Regions from separate parts of the Peribacillus sp. YIM B13472 genome, predicted to be linked through region 2. Evidence: riboswitches for the same ligand, from Rfam matches in the RefSeq annotation. Region 2 holds a riboswitch; the other holds the start of a gene.

What was found. A riboswitch is a leader RNA that binds a small molecule or an ion and turns the genes downstream of it on or off. The one in region 2 is predicted to bind ZMP and ZTP.
Region 1: linked by a shared signal. The riboswitch ahead of ACFX4I_RS11465 (glutamate/serine transporter AimA) and the one ahead of ACFX4I_RS19110 (phosphoglycerate dehydrogenase) in region 2 are both predicted to bind ZMP and ZTP.

The regions. Positions count from the first base shown of each region.
Region 1 covers NZ_JBHZPG010000011.1:101,870-112,656, reverse strand. Annotated here, with positions in the region: gene ACFX4I_RS11490 (PfkB family carbohydrate kinase) at 1-416, shown strand, start outside; gene ACFX4I_RS11485 (GntR family transcriptional regulator) at 794-1,525, shown strand; partial or broken gene ACFX4I_RS11480 (amino acid permease) at 1,619-1,759, opposite strand; gene ACFX4I_RS11475 (STAS/SEC14 domain-containing protein) at 1,923-2,297, shown strand; partial or broken gene ACFX4I_RS11470 (IS110 family transposase) at 2,710-3,086, shown strand; ZMP/ZTP riboswitch at 3,468-3,546, shown strand; gene ACFX4I_RS11465 (glutamate/serine transporter AimA) at 3,603-5,195, shown strand; gene ACFX4I_RS11460 (hypothetical protein) at 5,805-6,464, shown strand; gene ACFX4I_RS11455 (complement C1q domain-containing protein) at 6,476-6,973, shown strand; gene ACFX4I_RS11450 (hypothetical protein) at 7,572-7,928, shown strand; gene ACFX4I_RS11445 (carbon-nitrogen hydrolase family protein) at 8,045-8,857, shown strand; gene ACFX4I_RS11440 (APC family permease) at 9,209-10,564, shown strand; gene ACFX4I_RS11435 (amidohydrolase) at 10,592-10,787, shown strand, end outside.
Region 2 covers NZ_JBHZPG010000028.1:32,331-43,117, reverse strand. Annotated here, with positions in the region: gene ACFX4I_RS19155 (ABC transporter substrate-binding protein) at 1-419, opposite strand, end outside; gene ACFX4I_RS19150 (response regulator transcription factor) at 469-1,632, opposite strand; gene ACFX4I_RS19145 (sensor histidine kinase) at 1,693-3,453, opposite strand; gene blaOXA (class D beta-lactamase) at 3,971-4,762, opposite strand; gene ACFX4I_RS19135 (alpha/beta hydrolase) at 4,970-5,614, shown strand; gene ACFX4I_RS19130 (iron chaperone) at 5,696-6,085, shown strand; gene ACFX4I_RS19125 (PTS sugar transporter subunit IIA) at 6,165-6,656, shown strand; gene ACFX4I_RS19120 (VOC family protein) at 6,764-7,180, shown strand; gene ACFX4I_RS19115 (GNAT family N-acetyltransferase) at 7,261-7,776, opposite strand; ZMP/ZTP riboswitch at 8,132-8,210, shown strand; gene ACFX4I_RS19110 (phosphoglycerate dehydrogenase) at 8,348-9,547, shown strand; gene ACFX4I_RS19105 (DUF4405 domain-containing protein) at 9,936-10,787, shown strand, end outside.

The DNA of each region.
Region 1 (10,787 bases), on a different contig from region 2:
TTTCTTTTGATTTTTCTTCACGACATGAAGAAGCATATCTTAAAGAGGTTTGCCCGTATCTTGATTATGGTTTTTTTTCAGGAAGTGAACTAAACGACTCACAGTGTATTGAATTAATGCATTATGCAAAAAAATTAGGAACTAAAATCATTGGAATTACAAGAGGAGAAAAAGGTGCTCTATTTTTAGTGGATGACCAAGTGTATAAACAGCCTATTGTGGAAGCTAAAGTGATTGACACCCTGGGAGCAGGTGATTCCTTCATTTCCATGTTTTTGGTCCATTATCATCAACATCATAATGTAACTGAGGCATTGAACCAGGCAGCAATAGCAGCCGCAAAAAACTGTGAAAGTTATGGTGCATTTGGATATGGATTAAGTAAAAAAACTAACCTTTCCAAAGACTTGGTATAATCTTTTAATGTGCATTTAAACTATAAGGGGCGGGAACTTTTATTATTTGAGTCCGCCTCTTATTGTATTTTATACGTACAATCAATAGATTGTTTACACAAATCTAACGTTCCAAACAGAGTTATATTATTCATTTTGAAGGGTTATTGATTGGAATTATTGAATCTATATTTTAAAAAGTTAATAAAATTATGAAAACAGTATAGCTATATAACAAGAAAATATGATTTTATATCTTATTAAAAGGTATTCTTTAAGTTGTTATGAGTTCTTGAGATATACTTCTTAATAGCTTTATGTTTAGGTTGTAAATCACTACTTATGTATATGTATTAGTAACATGGATAAATCGAAAAATATTAAGGATGATGTAGAATATGGAAAAGGGAATTGATGGAATTCCTTATTATCAAAAACTAAAAACAATGTTTATAGAGGAAATTAATAGTGGGAATCTTAAGTATGGTGACAAGATCCCTTCAGAGCGAGAGTTAGCTGAAAAGTTTAAAATAAGTAGAATGACAGCGAGACACGCGCTTTCTACCTTGGAAAGAGAAGGGTTTGTAGAACGAAGAGTAGGGGTAGGTACGTTCATTTCGAATCGTAAAATTCAATGGAACTTTATTACTGTAAATAGTTTTACAAAAGGGATGGAAGATAAAGGTTTAAAGCCCTCTACCGAGACAATATTTGCAAAAATAGAGACAGCAGATGAATTTCTGGCGAGTAAATTAAATATCTCTACGGGGGAAGAGATTTTTTCTTTAAAAAGATTAAGAATTGTTGATAATATCCCTGTTGCTATAGAATTAAGTCAAATACCATACAAATTTTGCTCACAAATAGAAGAGTATATATCTACCAAGGTTTCCTTGTACAAGGTATTAGATGAATTTTACGGATTAAAATTAACAAAGCAAAAACAGTATATGCGAATATCTTTGTCGGATCCGATTGAAAGTAAATTACTCAAAATAGGAAATGAAAACCCTTGCCTTTCAATTGAAGGCACCACTTATGATTCTTTCGAAAGACCTATCGAATATTATCAAATATTAGCAAGAGGAGATCTTGTTGAATTCTACTCAGAACCTACTAATCCTCAATGAAAATAAGCTCTAATTTTTTTCATTTATAAATTATCTATGCACTTATTCCGTAATTAACCAAAACCACCACAACTTCCATATAAGTTATGGTGGTTTTGGTGAGAACAAGCATATCGCATCCTCGTCTTTAGCTAATGTCACAAGTATATTGGTAACTGAAAAAAGTGAGGCTGTCATAGTTGAAAAGCCTGCGATGATGACTGCACCATTAAAAACATTGGGGAATATGCCTAGTTATACTACGATCATGGATTTACTTTATAAGCGAGTATTTGTGAGAAAATCGAATTAAACTGAGGGAGTTCCACAAGCACAGTGTATTCGAACTGTGCAACATTAAAATTTATGGTGCCTTCCATTATTTGGTTTATAATGATGGTAAGGAGTTGTTGTTTAATTGAATGTTAAAAATATAAGTACATCCATTTCTGAAGATATTATTATTACTAATTTGACAGGTTTCATAACCCTTGCTGATGTAAACACCTGGTTTAATTCATTTGAGAAAACGTGCTATTCATTTATTAGACAAGGAAAAAAGTATAAGTTGTTAGTTAATCGTAAAGGTTATACTCCAGAACATTTTTCTGTACAAAAATTGTGGAAAGACAAATTGTTCTCTAATAATATATTAGAGAACACCATTGCAGTCGCTTTTTTATTAGAAGAAGGGGATATTCTAATTCACCTTGAACAGTCTAATACCAAAGACAATGCAATGTTCTCAAGTAACTATGACCAATTAATTGACTGGCTTACTAAATATAAATAATGGATTTCTACTCCTAAGTTGCTGAAAGGTAACTTTTTTTATTGCACAGTTTGTGTCAACCCTACAATAATCCTTAATCAACTACCATGAAAATAAGTTTCTTTAAAAATGAAAAATGACAATACTTAAGAAGACCCTGCTCAATCGTTTAAAAAAAAGAGGAGAGCGTTAATAAATTAGCTTATAGATTAGGGTTGACTGGATTAAGGTCAGTATCAGTATTGACACTTCCTAACCATTTTCATTCTTTGTGGTGAATCGCCGATTTTTGCGATTCATGGATGGCTAACGGGGCAGCATTCCTGTAATAACTGAAAATGAAGTTTGAACGAAAAAAGACCTCTTGATAAAATGAATGTGTCCAGAGCTGGCCAGCTAAAAAGGACAAATACATCTATTTGGAGGCCTCACAATGAATTATAACCAAAATCATAAAATCTCTCAAATTACTTCTGAAACCTTAATTGTCGGAGTAGATATAGCCAAGCACAAGATTTTAGAGGTTTGGAACTAGGTAAAACGTGTTTCTTTGAAAATACGAAAGCAGGATTTCATTCGTTTCTAGATTGGATTACCCAACTTGTTAAAGGGTGTAAGTTAAATCAAGTGATTGTAGGCATGGAGCCAACCGGTCACTACTGGTTAAATCTAGCTCATCTTCTAAAAGAGAATAATATTAAATTCGTATCAGTCAATCCAATACATGTTAAACGAAGTAAAGATAATTCTCCTACTAAAAATGATGTGAAAAATGCTAAAGTCATTGCCCAATTGGTCAAAGACGGAAGATAAGCCGAACCAACGATACCACAAGGAGGTAATATAGGTATGGAGTATTCCAAGTATTTCCTCTGTTAGTTCATAAGATTTTAACTAACTGGTTCATTACTTCTGTGCAAATATTATAATTTGTAAAATACGAACGATTTATTTTGCGCATATAAGCTCTTAAAGGTTTTTAAGTATAATGTTAAAGAGAAATGATGATATTGATGTAGCATGTGTTCTGAAATTGAATGTTTGTTTTTAGGGCTTTAATCCACCTGATTTTTTCAAATCAAAATGAATTTTGTAGGTAATTACGAAAATTAAATAAGATTATATATAAAATATAAATGTTTTTCAAGTGTTGTGAAATTTTTAAAAATCCTATATACTAAAAAAAACTATTTTTCTATATGTAACTGGCGCAACATGGAGTACCATGGGGGAGCATATAGAGTATAAGCCGCGCGCCTGGGCAAACACTTGATTTATAAATAGATCAAGTGTTTTTTATTTTCCTAGGAAGAGGTGTAGGTAGAGATGAGTAATATGCATAGAAAGATGGGGACTTTTGCTTTAACTCTGACAGGTATTGGTTCTATTATCGGCTCAGGTTGGTTGTTCGGAGCGTGGAAAGCTGCCCAGATTGCTGGGCCAGCAGCTATTTTTTCTTGGATTATCGGTATGGTTGTAATTTTATTTATTGCATTATCTTACGCAGAGCTTGGGGCAATGTTTCCTGAAGCTGGAGGAATGGTTAAGTATCCTCAATATTCGCATGGCTCTTTTATTGGATTTTTAGCTGCGTGGGCGAACTGGATTTCTATCGCTTCGACTATTACCGTTGAGGCCATTGCTTCGGTACAATATATGAGTACGTGGCCTTGGGAATGGGCCAGATGGTCTCATTCTTTAGTTGATAACAATATCTTAACGACCAAAGGATTATTCATAGCTTCTTTATTATTATTGCTCTATTTCTTCATCAACTATTGGACAGTTAACCTTTTCGCTAAGGCAAATTCATTTATCACTATTTTTAAATTAATTGTTCCAGGTGTAATGGCAGGATCGTTATTTTTTGCTGGATTCCATGGTGAAAACTTTACAAGTTCTCAAGGAATCGCACCATATGGTTGGGCAAGCGTTTTAACAGCAGTAGCTACTTCTGGTATAGTGTTTGCGTTTAACGGATTTCAAAGTCCCGTTAATATGGCAGGCGAAGCGAAGTCGCCGAATAAGTCTATACCAATTGCTGTTATTGGGTCTATTCTAATTGCAGGATTTATATACGTTATTTTACAAGTTGTTTTTATTGGTGCAGTCGATCCGTCTATGATCGTAAACGGATGGAGTCATCTGAATTTTAATTCACCTTTTGCAGATTTGGCAATTGCTCTTAGCCTTAACTGGTTAGCGATTGTATTGTATGTAGATGCGTTTGTATCACCGTCTGGTTCAGGTACCACTTATACAGCTACAACTTCACGAATGCTTTATGGAATGCAGAAAAATGGGTACTTACCGAATATCTTTGGTACATTACATCCACTTTATGGTGTTCCCCGTCCAGCGATGTTATTAAACTTAGGTGTATGTTTTATCTTTTTATTTTTATTCCGCGGATGGGGCGTACTTGCTGAAGTGATTTCAGTTGCTACACTTATTTCGTATATCATGGGGCCGGTTGCATTGGCAACTTTAAGACGTACTGCTTCTCATTTTAACCGTCCTTTTCACTTAAAAGGTGCTTCCATTATTGCACCTTGTGGATTTGTTTTAGCATCGCTTACTTTATACTGGGCGCGTTGGCCATTAACAGGAGAAGTCGTTTTCATCATTGCCATTGGACTACCTATTTACTTTTATTATCAAGCTAAAAATAAATGGAATGGATTCAAAAAACAATTTTTATCAGGTGTTTGGCTGCTACTTTACTTAGGTTGTATGATTTTGATTTCTTATATTGGAAGTGAGAAGTTCGGCGGAAAAAATATTCTTACATTTGGCTGGGATATGGTGGTCATCGCATGTCTGGCACTCTGCTTCTATTGGTGGGGAGTTAAGAGCGGGATTAAAACAGAATACATGGCTGAGGCTGAAAAAATCAACAAAGAATTTATCAATAAATAACTCTTAGTGTGGACACAGCTATATGAGTAAAAAGAAAACATGGTTACTTTATGACCATGTTTTTTTATTTTATTAAAAAGTGTTCGGAAATTGGAACTAATGAAAAATTAAACTTTTACCACACGTTTATATCCAATCCCGCTGAATAATGGATTGGCAGGAAGTACAAACATTTCATCTCCCAAGTCTAGTTTTAGTTCATTAAAAGAAAAAAGGAGAGTACATACATGACTAATATGTACTCTCCTTTATTTATTAAGGTCTTTTATAATTAGGTCTAGATAACTTTAGTTCAGTAATGAAATCATTGTCCTCGAAGGGTTGCTCTTTTTTTGTGCAAGAGCATTGGAGAAATAAACAAAGTTACCACCTCAAAATAATTGTAACACTTATAAAACAACATTTTCTGAGGTAGATATTAAAATCAAATGGAAAATTATTGATAAATCCATTTTTTCATACATAAAGCCCACCTGTCTTAAGTATCAAAAATCAAAATAGGGAGAGTGCTCATTCATTTTTTGAAAATGTTCATATGATAGGAATCAGGGATAATTGTCCAAAAGAATGCGACCTTGAAAAGTAACTTAAAGTATAGCAAAAAAAGGAGTGATATTTCTATGTCTTATCACGATGATTGTTGTAAGAAGAAAAAACGCTGCGATTATGACCATCACGCTGATTGTTGTAAGAAGGAAAAACGCTGCGATTATGACCATCACGCTGATTGTTGTAAGAAGGAAAAACGCTGCGATTATGATCATCACGCTGATTGTTGTAAGAAAAAAAAACGCTGCGATTATGACCATCACACTGATTGTTATAAGAAGGGAAAACGCTGCGATTATGACCATCACGATGATTGTTGTAAGAACGGAAAACGCTGCGAAAATGACCATCACGCTGATTGTTGTAAGAACGGAAAACGCTGCGATTATGACCATCACGCTGATTGTTGTAAGAAGAACAAATGCTGCGATTATGGCCATCACGCTGATTGTTGTAAGAAGGAAAAACGCTGCGAAAATGACCATCACGCTGATTGTTGTAAGAAGGAAAAACGCTGCGAAAATGACCATCACGCTGATTGTTGTAAGAAGAAAAAACGCTGCGATTATGACCATCACGCTGATTGTTGTAAGAAGGAAAAATGCTGCGATTATGACCATCATGCTGATTGTTGTAAGAGGGAAAATATTCAATTCCAACTTCAACAACAGCAACTTCAGGACCGGACTCAAAATGATACCGATATTATTTCAAACGTAGGTAATCCAGTTGTGAATGTAAATGTATCCAATGATACTTCACCAAATGGCGTCTCTATTCCACAAACTAATTCAGCTTTTAGTGCAGCTACCCAAGGTTCAACTGTTCTTCAACCACTAGCTGGAACACTTCCTTTAGCTAAGGTGTTTTTTCCAAATGAACTACTTGACTTAGGAAATGAATATGACCCATCTACTTCAACCTTCATCGCAAAAAATTCAGGTGTATATCTTTTTATCACATCTCTTAATTTTTTCCCTGATCATATCGGGGTTCCTTATCAGGTTCGAGTTCAAATTCAAGTTAATGGTTCATCAGTCGGTACTGATGATGAATTTACTAGAGGCGATTCTGGTGATTTCACTCTAGTTATATCACTTAGTGCCAAAGTGAATTTAAATGCCGGAGATACCGTAGAAGTTTTTGCTTCAAGTACAACTCCGGGTGTCCTTTTGCCAGGGAAAGCAACTCGCTTTGAAGGAGCTAGATTCCCGTCTCCTACAGCATAAATAAAAAAAGGCTTAAATAAAATTTGAGTAATGTTACAGATTAACCGGGAAAAGTTGGTTATAGCAGTGAGTGCGGTAGAGGTAACTACATTCACTCCATCTACCATTCCGGTTTTTTTGCATCTAGATTTTGGGTTTATGCCAATTAAAGAACATAAATAAAAAAATCCTGTTCAGCTAACAGGTACGTTAGTTCATTAAAAGATAAAAGGAGAGTACATACTATACATGGTTAGTATTTGCTCTCCTATATTTAAGAAGAAAAAAACGATACCAATTAATCAATATACACCTATTGATGACATCAATAATGGATTGGTTCGAAATTACTCAAGCGAGCCTCAAGAAATAGAGTCAAGATAAGAAATACGTTATGAAGAAGTTGATAAAAAGAGTGATTGAAATAAAGCACTATTCCACTAACGGGTGCGTTAGCTGAAGATCAGAACTGTCTCTAAGGCAGCTTTTTATTATGGAACTATCGGGACTGGTTAGTTTACTAAGGCATAACTATTGAGCTTAGCTAAAGAATAAGGAGTAAACAGAGTTATGAGGTGAATCTTGATGATTTAGTTTTTTTTTATTTGCCTTTGCTCCTATGCAAGCAGTTAAAGCAGAATCGGTTTCAAAAGTGGAAGGATGGTATGGAACAACAGAGGATATTTTTGGAGATATTGTGTTTCCAACTCTAGATAAGAAAATTGAAAAAGAGTATGGACGTAATTTAGGTTGGCAATGGCAAAGAATTGTTGGCATAAGTTACAATGAAAATCATTCTTACGATGTCGATATAAAAATTCAAGTTTCTTCCGAACGTAATGAACCATTGGATTATGTAGACGACCAAGTTAAATTAAGAATATCTCCATCCTGTGACAGTGAAAAGCTTAATCAACTGAAATGTAATCATGGTTTTAAGATAGAAATATTAGATCACAAACATTTGTCACAATAAGAACTTTTAGCAGCTATTAAAGGCCGCTTTTTCTTCTTTAGCTTATGTGTGCGTTAGGGGGATCCAGGGGCTGCCATTTGGTGGCCCTTTTGGCTTAATGAACTAAAGCGGCAGGATTGACACAACTCAGTTGTGAAGCAGGGGAAGTTGAGAACAATCTTACTCGTTTAGATAACGTGGTTGATGAATATGGTCATTCTCACGACCTCATTGTGTTTCCTGAGACATTTATCACGGGATTTCTTTCACCGGAGGATTGCCATACATTAGCCGAGCCGTTAAATGGACCAATTGTTAAACATTTAGAATGTCAAGCGAGGAAATCTAATACCTCAATTGTTGTTGGTTTATACGAAAAGGAGGGAGAAAACCTTTATAACACAACTGTTCTGGTTGGACCGACAGGATTATTGATTTCTTATCGTAAAACCCATTTATGGGCAGGCGAATCTTCAGCCGTTAAAGCCGGAAATTATTATCGGAACTGCAGCTGGCAAGGAACAAAAATCGGACTGCTCATTTGCTACGATATAGAATTTCCAGAAACAGCACGTGCAGTTGCCAGTATGGGAACAGAGCTATTGGTGCTGACAGATGGAAATTGGGATGGTCCGGTACACCGCCTTGCCAATAAAGCCAGAGCACAAGAGAATCAAATGTTTGTCGCTATGGCAAATCGAGTTGGACAGCTAGAAGAAACTGCGTTTTGTGGAGAGAGCGTTATTGTTGATCCATATGGAAGGGTAATTGCTGAAGCGGGACGTGAAGAAGAAGTTTTATCAGCAACGATAGACTTGTCGCTTGTTCATGAGAGCAGACAACATTATCACTATTTGAAAGAGCGCAGGGGGCTATTTAATATTCCTTCAAAGGAAATTGGAAGGGAATTCGGGAAATTAAATTCTAATAATTCGAATCGTCAGTCTTAGAATTATATATATCAACGGAAAAATGTCGTAATAAGCATTAATGGCATCTTAAACAATCGCGAGATTTGCGTGTATACCAAATACAAATTATCGATGACGCCATTACGGCACGTAGCTTATTTTGAACCTTATTCAACCAGAATACGCGGTGAGACATCTTCGTCTCTAACGATTAATTATGCAATCTTAAATAATTGATGTAAGATTGCATAAAACTATTAATCTGTTAAAAAATCTGTATATTGTAATTATTGGGAATATACCAATAATTAAATCGCGAAATAATCAATCTCCGCTTGGTATGGTATTTGCATATAAGTTAATTAATCACGAATAAGGGTGGAGTGATACATGGAGAATGCAAAATTAAGACGTTCGTTAACAGTATTTCCTTTAGTGCTATTTGGATTGGCTTATATGGCACCTACAACCGTTTTTTCTACTTATGGGGTGGTTGCGGAAATAACGAAAGGGATGGTGCCAGCTGCTTATATTATAGCTTTAGTTGGTATGTTGTTTACAGCCTATAGTTATGGTCAAATGGTTAAGGCCTACCCTGTTGCTGGTTCTGCATATACATTTACTCAAAAGGCTTTTAATCCTCACCTTGGATTCTTAGTAGGCTGGGTTATCCTATTGGACTATTTATTTTTGCCAATGATCAATGGATTGCTAATCGCCATTTACTTAAACGCATATTTTCCATCCGTTCCTTTTTCCGTCTGGTTAATCGCCTTTGTCATTTTAATCACCATTGTAAATATAATTGGAGTGAAAATAGCAACAAAAATAAATCTTTTATTAGTTGCCTGTCAATTCCTAATAATAGTTATATTTACATTCCTCTCAATTAAAGGGTTACTTAACGGAATGGGTTCAGGAACATTATTCATGAGTTCTCCATTTGTGAATGGAGATATACCACTATCTTTAGTATTAGCGGGATCATCCATTTTATGTTTATCTTTTTTAGGATTTGATGCTGTTACTACATTTTCAGAGGAAACCATTAATCCGAAAAAGATAATACCAAAGGCAATTTTCCTAGTCGCATTAATAGGGGGAGGTCTGTTTGTTACCATCTCATACATCAGTCACCTTGTATACCCAAATTTCCAAGCCTTTAAAGATCCAGATTCCGCTTCCTTGGAAATTGCTATGTACATCGGGGGGAATTTATTTCAATCTATTTTTCTAGCAGGTTATATTACCGGGGGGATGGCGTCTGGTTTATCAGCTCATGCAAGTGTTTCCCGACTTTTGTATGCGATGGGGAGAGATGGAGTTCTTCCAAAGAGAATTTTTGGTCATATTCATCCAAAATTTCAAACCCCAACACACAACATCATCTTAGTGGGCATTTTTGCTTTATCTGCGTTATTTATTGATTTAGTGACAGCATCATCCTTTATTAACTTTGGGGCGCTCGTTGCATTTACATTTGTTAATCTTTCAGTTATTTCCCATTATTTTATTAAAGAAAAACAGCGAAACGGAATTAACACAATAAAGTACCTAATATTGCCGCTGATTGGTACTGGTTTCACAATTTGGTTATGGACCAGTCTTGATTCAAAGGCACTTTTACTCGGACTGGGATGGTTTGGAATTGGTTTCATCATGCTCCTTTCTAATACGAAAATGTTTAGTAAACGGCCAACAGAGTTTTCTATTGATAGTGCGAATGAAAAAGAAATTCAAGCATAAAAGCTATATTCATTAAGGAGGATAAAAATGGTAAAGGCAGACATCATTCTTTCTGGTCAACATGTTTTCACTGGGTTACAAGAGGAGCCAATAGAAGCAGATATCGCTATTAAAGATAATAAAATTATTAAAATCGGTTCTAAAGAAGATATAAGGTCATTCCTTGGAAATCAAACGAAAGTGTATGACATGGAAGACGGACTAATTATTCCGGGATTTCATG
Region 2 (10,787 bases):
TGAATTTTCCCATCGAATTTCATAGGGGTTAACGCATCTTCATATGCATGTTCAACCCAGGGTTGGTCGGAAAGATCCTCTAAATATTTACTCCAATGTTTGGCATTTTCGTATCCTCTGTTTGTGAAAATATCAGGACCATTGCCAGTGGCCATTTTCGCTTTCAAATCAGCCAGGTCATCCATAGCCCCGCCTACCGTTTGAATCTTTATATCTACATTTGGATTTTCTTTTTCATATTCAATCACCATTTGTTCGAACTGCGTAGAAATTTCCACTTTCGGATTCCTTACATTCAAAGTGATTTTTCGCTCTGAAATGTCCGGTTTTTTTGTTCCGCTCTCGGTCTTTGTTTGACATGCACAAAGTGATAGGCTCAATATTCCAATTAAAAATATGTTTAGTATCTCTTTTTTCATCATGTCACCCCTGTAATTTTCTAATTAAGGTGAATTATTTACTTCTGACCTACAGTTGCTTTTCACCGTTTCGGTATTCGAATGGTGTCATGCCAACCACTTTTTTGAATAGTTTTGAAAAGTATTTCTCATCCTGATAGCCGAGCATTAAAGAGATGGTGTAAATACTTTTTTCTGTTTCTCTTAACCAACGTTTTGCTTGGTCAGTTCTTAGTTTAGTGATGTATTTGGACAGGAGCATGCCGGTTTTTTGTTTGAACTTTCTTGAGATATGTTCGCGGCTTAAGAAGAATACATTCGATAGTTTTTCTAAACTCAATTCTTCCATGTAATACTTTTCAACATATGAAACGATGTCCTCTATGCGACGTGCAGCATCCAAGTCATCCAAACGGTGGATGGATCTGAAGTTTTGATCGTTCATTGCTTTTTGTAATTTCTTAAAGGAATTGTGGATCTCGCCTAATGATTTCAAGGGCTCGCCACTAACAAGGCGAACAGGAATATCAAATTGATGACTGATCCACTCTTCAACGGATAACCAATGGTCAGGTATGGTGATCACTAGACAAAGATTATGATCGTTCTGAAGCGCAAATGCATTTCCTATTTTCCGCTCAACAAGCTCGTCAGCAAGTAACTGAATGTAGGGGGCAGGATGGTGCATTTGGTAAAAGGAAATTAATGTAAGTTCGTATCCTTCAGCTTTTGGAACATATGTCTCAATTTCGTTTTTGTCGAAGTGTTCCCCCATGCAAGCTGCAGTAATTACTTGATTACTCCGAAACTTTTTAACATCTTCATATACACCTGTCTCTTTATTAACACGAACTTCCTCTTCATCTGCCCATAATTTAACAGCTTCTTCCAGCGTTTTGTTAAATGCATCGGCTTCAATCGGTTTCAACAAATAATCGAAGCTGCTAAACTGAATGGCTTTACGCATAAATGAATAGTCGTCAAAACCCGAAATTAAAATCACTTTTCCAGGATAAGAAATGGAATCTAGCCACTCGATTAGTTCTATACCGCTCATTCCAGGCATTTTCACGTCTGTAAAGATAATTTCCGGACTTTCCTTCTCGATCATTCCTTTTGCATCATCGCCATTACTTGCTTCTAATAGATGGGTAATACCGTATTTTTCCCACTGCCCCAAATGGCGTATTACGTCACGTACATTGAACTCATCATCGACAATTAAAGCTTTCACAGATTTCATCCCCCTTATGAATGAGTAAAAGTGTCCGCTTTTGAATAGATACGAAGCAATCTATTCATTAGCATGCGAAAATTCTAGTGGAATCACTATTTTAACGGAAAATCCTTGTCCTTGATACGTATCCACTTCCAGGTCTGCTTTTGATCCATAATTTAGAACTAAACGGTCATAAATATTTTTCAGACCGATATGATTATGTGAATATGTGCTTTCATGTGGGGAGGCGTATATATTTTCTCTTAATATTCGAAGCTCCGCCTGAGTCAAACTAGGACCGGAATTTTCAACGATAAGGTGTAAAAATTCTCCTTGTATTTCTCCATAAACAGTTAAATGAGCATGATAGAAACCTTCTTCATAACTGTGTTTAAAGAAGTTTTCAACAAGGGGCTGAAGAATCATACTTGGAATCGTCATATCAAGAATCGTCTCGCTGAATTTAATGGAATAGTTCACATTGTTTCCAAAACGCTCCATTTGAAGGGTTAGGTATGCTTCTATATAATTCACTTCATCTCGAACCAACACCCATTGATTCGCCTTAATGGAGTAGCGCATCATTTTAGATAGTGACGTCAATAATTGGTAAATTCTTGGAGAATTAGATCTTAGGGCAACTGCACCAATAGATTGTAACGAATTAAATAAGAAATGCGGATTAACCTGAGATTTTAATGCTCTGAATTGGTTTTTTCTATTTTCTATTTCGAGTTTATATTCTCTTTCAATGTGTAGATTGATTCGGTTCATCATATCCTTCATATGTTTTTCCAGCTCACCAATTTCGTCTTTTCTTCCATCATCAAAGGGGACATCCATATTTCCGCCTTTTATTGTTCTCACTTTCTTACTAAGGAGTTTAATGGGACGAGTAATTCTGTATGAAATAATACCAATCATTAATAACCCTAACAAGCCGACTATTAGTCCAACAATTATATTTGTATAGGCAGTCTTCCGGACATCATCGAATAATACATGATTAGGAGTAATCTTAACTAATTTCCAATGATTTAGTGTTCCTGATAATGTTTTGGTTAAGATAATATCTTCACCCGGAATCTGCTTTTTAAAATCAGGAGTAACGGATTTTCCTATAAGGGACCGATCATTTGCGTACATGACATTGTTATGTGAATCCATAAGTATTACAGATTCTTCATCCTTTTGAACAAGGCTGTTACATATACGGGCATAGGCATCCAAATCTATATCAATTGTAATTATTCCGAGATATTCGTTTGAAGGCACATCGACTATTTTATGGTGAAAAGTCATCACCATTGTGTCGTCCGACTGGGGAATGATCGCTGTGTCATTGTAATTTTTTATTTGATGTGGCGGCTCAATCATGTAAGTAGAGTTAGAGCTATAAAATTGTTTTAGCGGATTTTGATTTAATAAATCGGGTTGAGATTTCCGAGCACTGACCGTCGCATTATAAACTGTAAACGATTCTTTATCCTTATCAATATAAAAACGTACTTGACGGATTTCCTTTCGCATCAGATAAAAGGTTTCTATGCTTTTTTCCATCGCAATCGGGTTAAAATATATCGAGTCTTCAAAACCATTTTTAAAAACCCGGAATAAATCGGGATTTCGATATAATATATATGGAAGATTAATCATGTCATCAAAGTATTGCTCCAGTTCTTCAGCGTTTTTCTGAAGTTGTTCTTGGCTATTTTCAAGCTCATGTCTCTCAACGCTATTTTTTGTATAGTCGTAAATCAGAAACACTGATAAAAAATACGGTAAGATGATAAAAAGAAGTAACATTAACAATAAGCGACTTTGAATGGTTTTCACAGAAGGTGCCCCTTTCGCTAGTGGCCCATTTTTTATTTCATGCAGAGTTTATATAAACGTTACAAACGAATAATCCTTAGCACCATTTTATATGATGCAGTATTTTTGCTTTATTTAGTCTTAAGAGTTTATGAAGGGATTGCTCTAGATGGATTCACTTAAAATTCAGTGACGGCGACTCACATAAATTAATAAAGAGATTTAATCAGTCTTGAATTACTATTTTAAAACTATATCAAATAAACACGTATCGTCAACAGGGCATAAATACGATGCACATTGAGATCTTGAGCAAATAACTATTCGATATAAAAAAACTCATTTTTCAAAGTTAGAAGAAAGGGAGAGTATAAAATGATTAAGATTATAGAAGCTGCCTAGAAGAGTTTTGAATGGGTGTGCTGACAAATCAGGTGAAGTACAGGTGAAATCAAATAACTTTGTACCCCCCGGTTTTTCAGATACTTTTAAGACAAAGCAAAACGCATGCCCAGGAATTAAGAGCATGCGTGAACTATTATTCTTTTATGATATCCATTTCTTTCAGGGCATCAAGCGTAATCGTCTTGGCTTTGCTTCCGCTGCCATCCAAGTTGGTGGCGAAGGCCCATTTGCCTTTGTCCGTTTCGATGTAACCCACATACCAGCCCAATCCCATATCAGAAAGGCGTGTCCCGGTTTTTCCATGGAGGACATATGAGTCTGCTTCTTCATTGATCATGATTCTCTTAACAGTTCTCATATGCTGCTTATCGATAGGAAGTTTTTCTTCTACAAGGTTTTCGATGAATTGGACTTGTTCCCGGGCAGAAATCTTTATGCTGCTGTCGAGCCAGAACTGATCGATCCCACCAGAGATATCACGATTGCCGTAATCGATCAGGTTCACATATCGCTGCATGTCTTCAGCCCCGATATCGCGGGCCATTGCTTGATAATACCAGATCACGGAATGCCTCATGGCTGAAGCCAGCGTATGATCTCTGTTCCAATCTTCAAACTCCCTGATTACGCCATCCCAGCGCTTCACTTCATACTCATCGCTCACCGCTTTTGTCTGCAAGCCGATTAATGCATTCGCGACTTTGAATGTCGATTCTGGAGTGTAGCGCACTTTACTTCTCTGTTTGTTATAGATATATACTTTATCATTTTTTAAGTTTTGCAGAACCATCGTGCCTTCCGCACCATCGAAAGACTCCCCGATATCCAGTTCTTTCACCTTTTGATCGTTTGCACTTGCTTGAATCGTGCCCATGGAACCAGTGACTAGCAGGACAAGAATGAAACATAACGTTTTGATTTTCATTACACACTCTCCTTTAAGGCTGGATTGATCGATCATCAAAAGTAATTTCCATAAAATAGGTTGATAGCTAAAGTATAACTATTCCCGATAAAAAACGAAACCTTATTCTTGGATTCTATCTAGATAGCAGCAATCAAGGAGGAATGAAGCGGGTAGCCAATGAATATATAGAGCAAACTATAGAATGGATAATGGGGGGAATCTATCATGCAGGTTAACCAAAGAAAAGTAAATAGTAGTGAAAAAGAAATTACATACACACATATTGAAAACGGAAGTCGAGCCGTTTGTTTTATGTTTTCAGGTGCGGGGTACACATATGAGAAGCCGTTATTCTATTATGCGACAATGATGATGCTTCAAAATCAGTATGATGTCGTACATATTCACTACGCTTACGATCAGGATATTTTCAAGCATCCATTGGTAGATATCACAAAAGTGATTGTTAATGATATTAATCCTGTCATTACGGAAGTGCTTCAAAACCATGAATATAAAGGAACAGTGTTTTTAGGCAAATCACTTGGTACCATCCCCATCATCAATGGAATTATGAAAAGTGAACGGTTTATGAAAGCCAAAATGATTTTGCTTACGCCACTATTGAAGTTCGATTCGATTTTTGAAGGGTTATTGAGGAGCAATCATTCAGCACATATAGTTATAGGGGAAAAAGATCATCATTATATTCCAGATAAAATTCAAGCAATTGAAAATAAACCGAACATAAGCATGGATAAAATCACGCATGCAAATCATTCCTTGGATATTGAACCTTTCGATACTTCAAGGACGATCATCGTGCTGGAAGGTGTAATGAAGAGAATGGAAGAGTTCTTAAAAAAATGACTCTTTACATGAGCTCGGGTTGGTGGAGGGGGAAAATGTTATAATAATGGTATTGAAATTTTGGTTTATGAAAGGAGACTCATGGAAGGAACCAATACATTTCATTCAATTGATGAATACATTATAAAATTTCCCGAAGAAGTTCAGGAGATACTACTAACGTTAAGAAAGGTCATCAAGGATGCAGCACCGGATGCAGAAGAAAAGATAAGCTATCAAATGCCCACTTTTGTCTTATATGGAAACCTGGTACATTTCGCTGCCTATAAAAAACATATAGGATTCTATCCAACTCCAAGCGCGATCACTGCTTTTGAAGCTGCTTTATCTGAATATAAATGTTCAAAAGGGGCCGTTCAGTTTCCGCTAAACAAGTCAATTCCTTATGAATTAATAACCGAGATGGTTATATTTAGAGTGGAAGAGAACAAAAAGAAGAAAGCAGAAGGCAAATTGAAAAAGAAAAAATAACAGAAACCATTATCAGAATTAACTGAATATTTAACATTTGATTGTGAGATTCAATACGATAGAGAAGGGTGGAAATAGTATGTTCAAAAAATTATTCAGTAAAAAAGAAAGTGTGGAACAGCTGCTTGCTCCTATTAATGGACAAGTAATAAATATTGAAGACGTTCCGGATCCGGTGTTTTCCGGTAAAATGATGGGGGACGGAATAGCGATACTTCCTGAGGAGGGGGTGGTCGTATCTCCAATCGATGCAGAAGTAATCCAGGTTTTTCATACCAAACATGCACTAGGCCTCCGTACAAAGCATGGCATTGAATTGTTGATTCATATTGGATTGGAAACAGTTAACCTTAATGGTGAGGGATTTGAAGTCCATGTCGCAGAAGGGCAAAATGTAAAAGCAGGAGACAAGCTTGTAACATTTGATATCGATTTTCTAAAATCCAAAGCTCCAAGCATCGTAACTCCGATTGTTATCACGAATGGCGAGCTAGTTGAAAAACTGGAAAAAACAAATGCCACCCAGACACAGATTAACGAAACGGAGATTCTGAGTGTTTATTTGAAGTAAAAGGAAGATTCCATGGAGATCTCTCCTTTTATGCTGCAAGCAGGATAATGGAAAAATGCAGCGAATAGTAGGTGTGTGAACAAATAAATAAAGCGAGGGTGAATTTGATGGGAGTTCAAGCAGAAAAGATTTTTGTAAACTTGCCTGTTAAAGATTTGGATGCCTCAGTAGAATTTTTCACAAAGGTTGGCTTTGAGTTTAACGAGCAAATGACCAATGAAAATGCGACATGCATGGTAATCAGCGAGTCCATATATGTCATGTTATTGGTGGAAGATTACTTTAAAACGTTTACCAAGAAGGAAATCCCGGATTCTGCAGCGAGCACGGAAGCCATCGTCGCCCTGTCCGTTAAAAGTAAGGAAGAAGTCGATGAGATCGTGAATAGGGCACTGGATGTTGGCGGAAAGCCTTTTAATGAAGCCATTGATCATGGTTTCATGTACGGTTGGAGTTTCCTGGATATCGACGGACATTCTTGGGAAGTATTTTACATGGACGAAAGCGGATTTAATCAAAATTAAATCAAAAGCAAGGCACAATCCTTCGTGAAGGACTGTGTCTTTTTTATAGTGTTAAGTAAGCGATCTTACCTGAAGTTTATTCATAATAATACTGGGCTAATATCCTTCCACACATAAATCAATAGATTCAAATCAGTGCCAGCCATTTTGATTTTTTCGGTTTTAAGCAATTCAGCACCAAATGCCTCATAGAAGTATCGAGATTTATTATCTTCAAGCACCTCAACGAAAATTGTCTTAAATCCCAGTTCGTCGAATTTAAAGAATAACTCTTTGATGAGTTTCTTGCCTATCCCCATTCTTTGAAAATTTTCTAGGATATATATCGCAGTTAAATCACCAGAATCCTCAACTTTATTATTTTCCCTTTTCCCGCCACTTATAAATCCCACTATCTTCCCCTCGTTATTTTCAGCTACATAAACATAATTTTCATCACTGGTTATATTCCTTTTCCATAATTCTTTCCTTTTCCCATAAGACAGATTATCTAAAAAATCACTCGGCATTATATCTTTATAAGTGGTTCTCCAGCAATCCACATGGACTATTGCTATACCTTCAGCATCAGCCACCGTTGCCTCTCTTATTAGCATATTGATTCCTCCTTTTTTTAGTTTGCTATACCACCTATTTTTTACTAATATTATCCATTTTGCAAGTAATACAAAGATATCTTAATTGTTTAACTATATAATTTACTATTTACAGTTGTAATAAAAGAATAATGAAACTCTCCATTTTTCGGAGATAAAACTAAAGTTTTCGTCGATATATTTCAAATTTCGGAGATAAAACTAAAGTTTTCGTCGATATGTTCCAAATTTCGGAGATAAAACTGTAAGTTTCGTCGATATTTCTGGTGAGTTGTGGCTTCTGCAAAAAAAGAGATAAACCTATAAAATGATATTGAAGATTGCTGAATAGTTTGATAGAATAAAATAAATGAAAAAGACTATGTGCAACTGGCGAAACACGGATAACCGTGAGGGAACACATAGTGTCGTAGCCGTTCGCCTGGGCAGAGGTAAGGGATTTTATCCCTTGCCTCTTTCTGTATATTAATAGATAGTGAAGGTTTAAAGTATGCAGATTTTCATGGGCTTAAAAATCTTGTAAGTATTTTGAAATTTCAAAACTATCATGATCAAAAGAGGAGCAAACAAAATGAGCACATTACTTTTAGAAAAAGTCAAAACGATCAAAGCGTTAAATAATATTGCCGAAAGCGGGCTGAATGTATTCAATAAAGGCGATTTTAAGGTCGACAATGACAGTGAAAACCCTGATGCGATCGTTCTTCGCAGCTTTAACATGCATACTATGGAATTCGGCGATCAGTTAAAGGCAATCGCAAGGGCAGGGGCTGGAGTCAATAATATTCCGGTCGACAAATGCACCGAGCAAGGAATTGTCGTTTTCAATACACCTGGTGCTAACGCAAACGCTGTAAAAGAAATGGTGCTGACGTCATTAATGGCTTCATCTCGTAACCTTTTTGCAGGTGTGGCCTGGACAAAGACGCTTGAAGGCGAAGGAGAACAAATTCCAAAGCTTGTTGAAGCAGGAAAGAAACAATTCGTTGGTAAAGAAATCAAGGGGAAAACTCTTGGCGTAATCGGTTTAGGTGCAATCGGTGCACTTGTAGCGAATGATGCCCTGGATTTGGACATGGATGTCATTGGGTTTGACCCGTTCATCTCTGTTGATACAGCTTGGAACTTGTCCCGCAATGTACAGCGCGCCATGACGATTGAAGAATTGTTTGCAGAATCTGATTATATTACAGTACACGTTCCATTAACTGACGACACAAGAGGAATGTTTAACCAAGAAACATTCAGCATCATGAAGCCGGGCGTACATATCTTGAATTTCTCACGCGGCGAGCTAGTGAATGAAGATGATATGCAAGCTGCACTTGAAAGCGGAAAAGTAGGCAAGTTCATTACTGACTTCCCGAATGAAAACGTGTTGAAAATGAAAAATGTCGTTCCCATTCCGCATCTTGGTGCCTCTACGCTTGAATCAGAGGAAAACTGTGCCATCATGGCAGCTCGTCAGTTGAAGACCTTTTTAGAAACAGGGAACATCAAGAACTCTGTGAATTTCCCGAATACTTCCATTCCTTATACAGGAAACCGTCGTGTGGCAACTTTCCACGAAAACGTTCCGAACATGGTTGGGCAAATCACACTGGCTGTATCTGGCTTTAATCTGAACATTGCTGACATGGTTAACAGAAGCCGTGGGGGATATGCATATACGATCATCGACATCGAAGGTGAAGTAAACGGCGATATCATTCCTGGCTTGGAAGAAAAAATCAAACAAATCGAAGGTATCGTTACAACTCGTATTATCTAAATTAATTCAATTGATAAGTGAAAGCCTCAATTCCTTTAAGGAGTTGGGGCTTTTTAATTTTGTTGAATTTTTTTAGCAAAATGGCATTCATTCCTGCATCCTTTGGAACGTACGTACAGTTCAGGAACCTTATTAAAGAATCGCACCGGTTTTAACAACCACATTCAAGTAAGGAAGTTGTTAGTACTGTCTTCCAAGATAAAAATCCTCCCGTTAATTCTTTAACTTAAAAATCGTTTCTCCTTTGCTTTAGGCCTTAATAAAAAGTTAAGAAATACTCTGCATAATAAGTTTCACCACTTATGAAAAGGGAGGAGTTGTACATGGAACAGGTAGCACCTGAAACATATAAGAAAGCTTGGAGAAACTACATAGGAGGACAAAAAGTATGAAAAAGATGCTGTATGTTAAGCTTGGGTTAGATATTTTAATGGCCGTTACGTTCGTATTATTTTTTAATAAACAAGTATTAGGGGGATTAACGTTTCACGAAATTGCCGGGTTAGCTATTGCCATATTATTTTTCACCCATGTGTTGCTCAATTGGCAATGGGTAAAAAAAGTTACTATTAAATTATTTGACCGCAAGCTGCCTCTTGGAACAAAATTTGGTTACTTTTTAAACGTAATGTTGTTAATTACAATGACCTTCATTATGATCAGTGGTATTTTTATTTCAAGAGTTGTATTCCCGAATATCAACGTTGGAAATGAACAATGGTTTAAAGTTTCTCATATATCGATTTCGTGTTTAGCACTTATTTTAGTTGCAGCTCATGTTGGATTACATTGGAAATGGGTAATAAATGTTTTTAAAAATATGATTAACTTCAAAGCCCCGAAACCAAGCTTAGGAATTTTAGCAAGAGTGGCAACAGTTGCCTTATTAGTGTTTGGAGGCTATCAAATGTACTCAACACATTTCATCAGGCAGGTGCAAGGAGTTGCGAGCGTGTTTAATCTTTCTTCTTCACAAATGCCAGAAGGCGGCTTTAAAGGGGGAGAAAAACCGAACTTTCAAGATGGAGGCTTCGAAGGGGGAGAACGACCAAACCTTCCGGAAGGCGGCTTCGAAGAGGGCGATGGCCCATTTGAAAAAGCAAGCCTTTTAGAAGGTGGATTCAGAGGGGAAAAGGGTCACTTCGAAAGTTCGAACGCTTTAAGCGTTATCGTTACGTATTTTGGCATCATGTCTCTGTTTATCATTATCATTTATTATATTGAAAAATTTATAATGAAC